Regions from separate parts of the Dehalobacter sp. CP genome, predicted to be linked through region 1. Evidence: riboswitches for the same ligand, from Rfam matches in the RefSeq annotation. Region 1 holds a riboswitch; the other holds the start of a gene.
The links. A riboswitch is a leader RNA that binds a small molecule or an ion and turns the genes downstream of it on or off. The one in region 1 is predicted to bind cyclic di-AMP.
Positions count from the first base shown of each region.

Region 1 (3,429 bases):
TTTTTTTAATAGATTTCCGTTTATTCATCGAAGATTAATCAAAAGATAGTTATTAACAATTTGGAAAGGAATGAAGACCATGACAAGCATACCTTACAAAATCTATTTACCTGAGGAAGAGATGCCCAAGTACTGGTATAATGTAAAAGCTGTTATGAAAGAGCTCCCGCCGCCCTTTATCCATCCGGGCACCATGAAGCCCTGCACCGCAGATGATCTGCGGCCGATCTTCTGTGACGAACTAATTGAACAGGAACTGAACAACACGGACGAATATATCGAAATTCCTGAGGAAGTTCGCGAATACTACAGGATGTACCGTCCTTCCCCGCTCGTGAGAGCCTATAATCTTGAAAAGCTGCTGGATACACCTGCAGAGATCTATTTTAAATTTGAAGGCACGAATACTTCAGGTTCCCACAAATTAAACTCTGCTGCTGCCCAGGTTTATTACGCCAAAAAACAGGGTCTGTCTTCGCTGACAACGGAAACCGGCGCAGGACAATGGGGTACGGCCTTATCGATGGCCTGTGCGTTTTATAATATTCCATTAACGGTCTATATGGTGAAGGTATCTGCAGAACAGAAGCCTTACCGGAAAGCTGTCATTGAAACCTATGGCGGAAAAGTCATTCCATCTCCTTCCGACACGACGGAAATTGGCCGGAAGATTTTGGCTGAAAACCCCGGCACAGGCGGTTCTCTTGGCTGTGCGATTTCGGAAGCGATTGAAACATCTGTCAAAACTGAAAACTGCCGTTATGTACTTGGCAGCGTACTCGACCATGTCCTGCTGCACCAGTCCGTGATCGGCGAAGAAACCAAGCTTGCCTGTGACAAGTACGGCATTGAGCCTGAAATGATTATTGGCTGTATCGGCGGCGGTTCGAACTTTGGCGGTCTGGTTGCACCTTTCATGGGTGACAAGATCCGCGGCAAAAACAATATCGAGTTTATTGGTGTTGAACCGGCCTCCTGCCCTTCTCTGACCCGCGGCAAATATGCGTTTGATTTTGGGGATACAGGAAAAACGACGCCCCTGATCAAAATGTATACGCTCGGATCAGGGTTCATTCCCTCTCCGAATCACGCCGGAGGCCTCAGGTATCACGGTATGAGCGGAATCGTTTCCAAACTGTACAATGACGGCTATATGACAGCCCGGGCAGTTGAACAGTCCAAGGTATTTGAAGCAGCTACAGCCTTTGCGCGCTGTGAAGGCATCCTGCCTGCTCCAGAATCCGCACATGCTTTGCGGGTTGCAATGGATGAAGCGCTCAAGTGCAAGGAAACCGGTCAAAAGAAGACCATCCTGTTTGGCCTGACTGGCACCGGATATTTTGATATGGCTGCTTATATGAGCTATAACGCCGGCACAATGACAGACTATATTCCGACCGATGCCGATCTGGAAAAAGGCTTTGCTACGCTGCCAAAAGTGGATCTGTAGAAATCAGCATTCCTAACAGACTTCGTAATAAAGGAATGTATTTAAACACAGCCTACGAAGGGCGTTTCAAATACAAATTGAGGCGTCCTTCGTTTATATATCTTGGGTGTTGTAGCTTTGCACAGCGTTATAAATTTTTCGTCCCGAGGCAGGATATTTTAATTATGTGTCGAATTACTACGAGATTGCGTATTATAATATAAACTAAATAAGAGCTGAATCCAGGCTAGCCTGGAGCGGGGGAACTTCTTTTTCTGGGGTGAATCGCATTTTGCGTAGGGCCTATACCTTTGGTCCGAATCCGTCAACTAACCTCGTAAGCTAAGAAAGGTGAAAATTTGATGCATTTTAAGCAGATCATTTGCGTTACCTTGACCTGCCTTAAAAAGATATCATGGAAATCACCGCGCCTGCTCGGTGGTTTATTTATTACTATGATATTAATCGGGTCGTTTGCCTGTTACCTTGCCGCCCCAATGAATGCCATCGCTGTCTCTGTCAACGGAAAACAACTTGGACTTGTCTTTAACCAAAATACCGCAGATACACTTATGGCGTCTGCGGCCAAAGAAAAACCTTACGAGATGGCCTATACCAATATCACCGTCAGCAATGCCGATTATCTTCGTTCTGCGCTGCGGCCGAACAATGTTGAAGAAAAGATTAATCAACCCTACGATGCCTATCAGTTCGCCATCAATGGTACTGCGATTGCCGTTTTGCCGGATGCGGAGGATATTGATCAGGTCTTAAAAGAGTTTCAGGCATATTACGTGAAACCCACGAAAGATAATGTCGTGACTTCCGTTAAGATCGCCGAAGACGTCACATTCTCCAAAACAACCGCCGGGCTTTCTCAAATTCAATCACCTGAACAAGTTTTGAAATCTTTGATTGATCATAACTCCCTTACGGTCATCTGTCAGGGAAAATATACGGAAACCCAGAAAATTCAATATGATACCATCACCAAGAAGGATTATAAGCTCGGCTTTGGTAAAAAAGAAGTGATTACAGCAGGCAGTGACGGATCGAAGTCCGTAACCTATTCTTATGTCCAGAGTAACGGCAAGTATTCGGAAAAGCAGGTTGTCAAGGAAACGATTCTCCAGGACGCTGTGACGGAAGTGATTGCCGAAGGCCCGACTGCCAAGCCGATCCTGGTTGCTTCCAGATCCAATAGCTATTCAAATGTCGTTGATTATGCACTGGGCTATGTCGGATGCCCGTATGTTTATGGCGGAATAAGCCCCGGCGGGTTTGACTGTTCCGGATTTACCCGCTATGTATACGCTGCGGCCGGTGTCTCCCTTCCCCATTCCTCTTTCGCGCAGTATGCTTCCGGTGCCCCGGTTGGCAGGGATGAGCTACAGCCGGGAGACCTTGTCTTTTTCTCGACCTATGCCCGGGGTGCCTCACACGTCGGTATTTATATTGGCGGAGGACAATATGTGCACGCCTTTAATTATTCAACCGGCGTTGTCGTATCCAATCTAAGCGCGCATTCGTCCAGTTATCTTGGTGCCCGCAGATATTAACAACTTTACTGGCAAGAGTTATCGAAACGAGTAGGATGATGCTAATAGTTAACTCTTAGCATCATTTTTATTTGCAAATCTCTTTCCTAATCTCTTGCGCTCTGCAAGGCCTCACCCATCGAAATTTGATTGATCTTCCTTCTACTTAAGGCTTTAGCCAGCGTATAGGTCAGGTAAATGATGATAAAGCCAACGATGATATACGGATAGCTGATCGTAACCGGCATTGCCAGATTGACACTCTCTGTCAACGACTTGAACATCATACTCATGGAAGCTAGGATCAGCGGAATCCCAAGAAGATAACCAATCACAATGATCCCTGATGAACTATTGAGTATCAGGGAATTCACTTCTTTTTTACGATAGCCGAATATTTTCAGGAGTGAGATCGTTTCTTTATTTTCCTCGATGACCAGCGATGTAACGACGTAGATCACA
Region 1 covers NZ_CP157399.1:1,524,712-1,528,140, forward strand. Annotated here, with positions in the region: gene AAH944_RS07635 (TrpB-like pyridoxal phosphate-dependent enzyme) at 80-1,450, shown strand; cyclic di-AMP (ydaO/yuaA leader) riboswitch at 1,654-1,788, shown strand; gene AAH944_RS07640 (C40 family peptidase) at 1,792-2,988, shown strand; gene AAH944_RS07645 (ABC transporter permease) at 3,075-3,429, opposite strand, start outside.

Region 2 (3,429 bases), 500 kb from region 1:
ATAACCTTATTTGCATTTGGAATCATAACCTTAGCCACTCTTATCTTTGCTTATAACGTAACAGTAAGATTGAACCAGACAAACTTACAAATGTTAACAGGTAAAGCCAAAGGATATCTTCGACCGCTTTTATGGAATTTTGCCGGCTCTTGGCTTTTCGTTTTTGGCGCATTTTCATTGCTAATAGGAACTAAGATTATATTGGAAGAAAAATCAGCAATTGAAATTTTTTAGGTTTTCAGCAGCATATTACTTTATTGCATTCAATCCCTTGATTTTACTGGTATTACTATCGGTTTCAAAATTATATCAAATTCGAGTTTTTAAAGCTTTTACCAGAAATCTCTTTCTGCTAAAATCAGAGAGAAACTTATAGTACAGGTCAGGTAATTTTACTTGTGCTTCTTAGTTCCTTGCTGAGGATAAAAAGCTTTAATGAACTGAATGGAATCATTTTGCAACACAACGAGAAGCGGTAAGGCTTCTATTAAAATGACTATATGATGTGGTTGGCGTTTCAACGGTTATTTGCGAAAATGTTTATAACAAAGCCTCCCGATCCCCTTGTTAAAATGCAATGATTTCGCACATTAGTATCATCTTATTGCCATAACACACGTTGAGACGATAATAATGATGACGTATTGTGGTTCTAAGGACAAATAAGGAATGTCAACACTATATGTAGTGGTTCTGGTGTAAAAAAGGAGCAAGAATCGGGCTGAAAAGTGCGTTTTTCGGCTGGTTTTTTTTAGGCTGTTTTATAGATGACATTGGGTATTTTGATAATGTTACCCCAAAAATATAATTTTAAAAGAAATCCAAAGGAATTAAGATGATAATTTAATAGCATTTTTTTATAATCAATACATATCAACAAATTAATTATGTTATTAAACCTTGAATATAAAAGATGTAACTCAGCTGGGGGAGCGCTTGCTTTACATGTAAAAGGTCGTGGGTTCGAATCTCATTATCTCAACCAAAACTAATCTGAAACCCTGCTATATCGAATAATCAAACATAACAATAAACGGTATTTAACGTGACAAGTAGATGTTAAATGATTACGTGATGCTTAAGTGTTACTCCAAATATTGGCATATTTAATTGACAGGCGATTAGGCTTATGTTATATTAATAAATAAGTTAATCATCTTTGATTTACTTAACTGAATGTAAGAGACATTGTTAAATTTAATAAGGTTAGTTTCGGTTGGAATGGTTATTACCATTTTCAAGAGAAGCGGGCTCTGGGGTGGGAGGCTACCAAATATTGGTATAGCTATCCGCCTCTATTTATTCTTTTTAAGACAACAAATAACTGAATAGATTTAAACGCTGAATCCATATGGAACGGGAGACCCAAACAATAGGGGTGAATCCAAAGCGGGTGCTTTGGTAGGGTTAGCTCTTTCGACCCGAATCCGTCAGCTAATCTCGTAAGCGTTGGAAGAGAAGGTGATTGATATGCTTAATTACACCTTTAGTTTAGGTTTATATTTTTGGCATATGCTGCAGATACTTCTCTGCAGCTTTTTGTTTTATATACCTTAAATATTGAGGAGGCAATCCTCAATTAAGAATCTGAAGGGGGAATTAAATAATATGCAAAGAAATTATAGGGATATACCCTTATATAAAAATGTAACAGAAGAACAGTGGCAGGACTGGAAGTGGCAGATTTCCAACAGAATCACAAGAATTGATCAATTGGAACAAGTAGTCAACCTTACCCAGGATGAGCGTCAGGGAGTGGCGGTAAGTCTAAAAAAATTACGTATGGCAATAACGCCCTACTATTCTACACTTATGGATCCAAATGACGAACATTGCCCGGCAAGACGGCAAGCAATTCCAACGATTCATGAAACCAAAATATCCAAGTTTGATAGTAGTGACCCGCTGCATGAAACAGCTGACTCGCCAATTCCCGGTCTTACGCACAGATATCCTGATAGGGTGCTTTTGCTTATTACTGATCAGTGTTCAATGTACTGCCGTCACTGTACCAGAAGACGATTTGCCGGTTATGAGGATAAGGCACTTTCCCTTGATAATATCAATCGGGCAATCAATTATATTAAAGTGCATAAAGAAGTCAGGGATGTGCTTTTGTCGGGTGGAGATGCCTTATGCCTCTCTGATGAAAGGCTGGAAGCAATTATAAGATCAATACGAGAAATCAAACATGTGGAAATAATACGGATAGGCACAAGAACACCGGTTGTCATGCCTCAGAGAATTACCGATACGCTCTGCAAAATGCTGAAAAAATATCATCCAATTTGGCTGAATACTCACTTTAACCACCCCAGGGAACTGACAGTTGAATCCAAGGTAGCATGCGAAAAATTGGCTGATGCCGGAATACCTATTGGTAACCAGTCTGTACTTTTAAAAGACATTAACGATTGCCCCTATATAATGCGTGATTTGGTTCAGAAACTGGTAAGCTCGAGAATCAGACCATATTACCTTTATCAGTGTGACCTTTCAGAAGGAATTGAACATTTTAGAACTCCGGTTTCTGTGGGGATTGAAATCATAGAAATGATGCGTGGACATACATCAGGGTTAGCTATTCCACAGTTTGTAGTAGATGCGCCTGGAGGCGGGGGGAAGATCCCGGTCAATCCACAATACTTGATTTCATATTCCCCTGAAAAGGTCATTCTTAGAAATTATGAAGGTGTAATTTGCACGTATAGCGAGCCTCGGGATAAAACGCACCAGTGCCGAAAATGCGGCACGTGCGGTAAATTCAAGAATAAAGAATACCGGGGATTAGAAAAGTTATACAGAGATGAACAAGTGTGCTTGATTCCAAGTACAAACGTAAGACTTAACAAGAGGGAGGACTTCCATGAATATAGATCAAGACGAATGTAAAAATTTCTATACAAACTTTTCGGGTGTGGACATGTACGTGGATTATCGCAATAAAAGGCTTAAAATATTGAGTCATTCTCTTTTGTCTGAGTTGATAATCAAAGAGATTATTGATTATTCCAAAAAAGAAAATTTGGGTAAGATTATTGCGAATTGTTATAAACAAGATCTTAGTATCTTTGAGGAATGCGGGTTTGTAGCAGAGGGGGTTATCGACGGTTTTTTTCAGGGAGAGGATGCAACTTGTATGTCCCTTTTTCTTGATACGAAGCGCAAAAATTCACTCTATGAGGAGAAAGAAAACAGAATTATCGATTATTGCGTTAAGAATACCAATAAATTCGAGCTGACTAAGAATAAAAACTTTACGATGAGGCAGGCCGTGCCGGACGATATTCCCCAGATAATTCAGCTTTTTCAAACGGCATTTGAAACCTATCCAACACCTATTTTCAGCAGAGAGTATCTTCAAAAAGTCATGCAGGATCATATTTTGTATATGGTAGCGGAAGAAGAAGGGAAAATTATCAGTATTGC
Region 2 covers NZ_CP157399.1:2,021,420-2,024,848, reverse strand. Annotated here, with positions in the region: gene AAH944_RS10015 (hypothetical protein) at 1-234, shown strand, start outside; sodium ion sensor (DUF1646 type) at 1,215-1,268, shown strand; cyclic di-AMP (ydaO/yuaA leader) riboswitch at 1,330-1,465, shown strand; gene ablA (lysine 2,3-aminomutase) at 1,609-2,892, shown strand; gene ablB (putative beta-lysine N-acetyltransferase) at 2,867-3,429, shown strand, end outside.
Region 2: linked by a shared signal. The riboswitch ahead of ablA (lysine 2,3-aminomutase) and the one ahead of AAH944_RS07640 (C40 family peptidase) in region 1 are both predicted to bind cyclic di-AMP.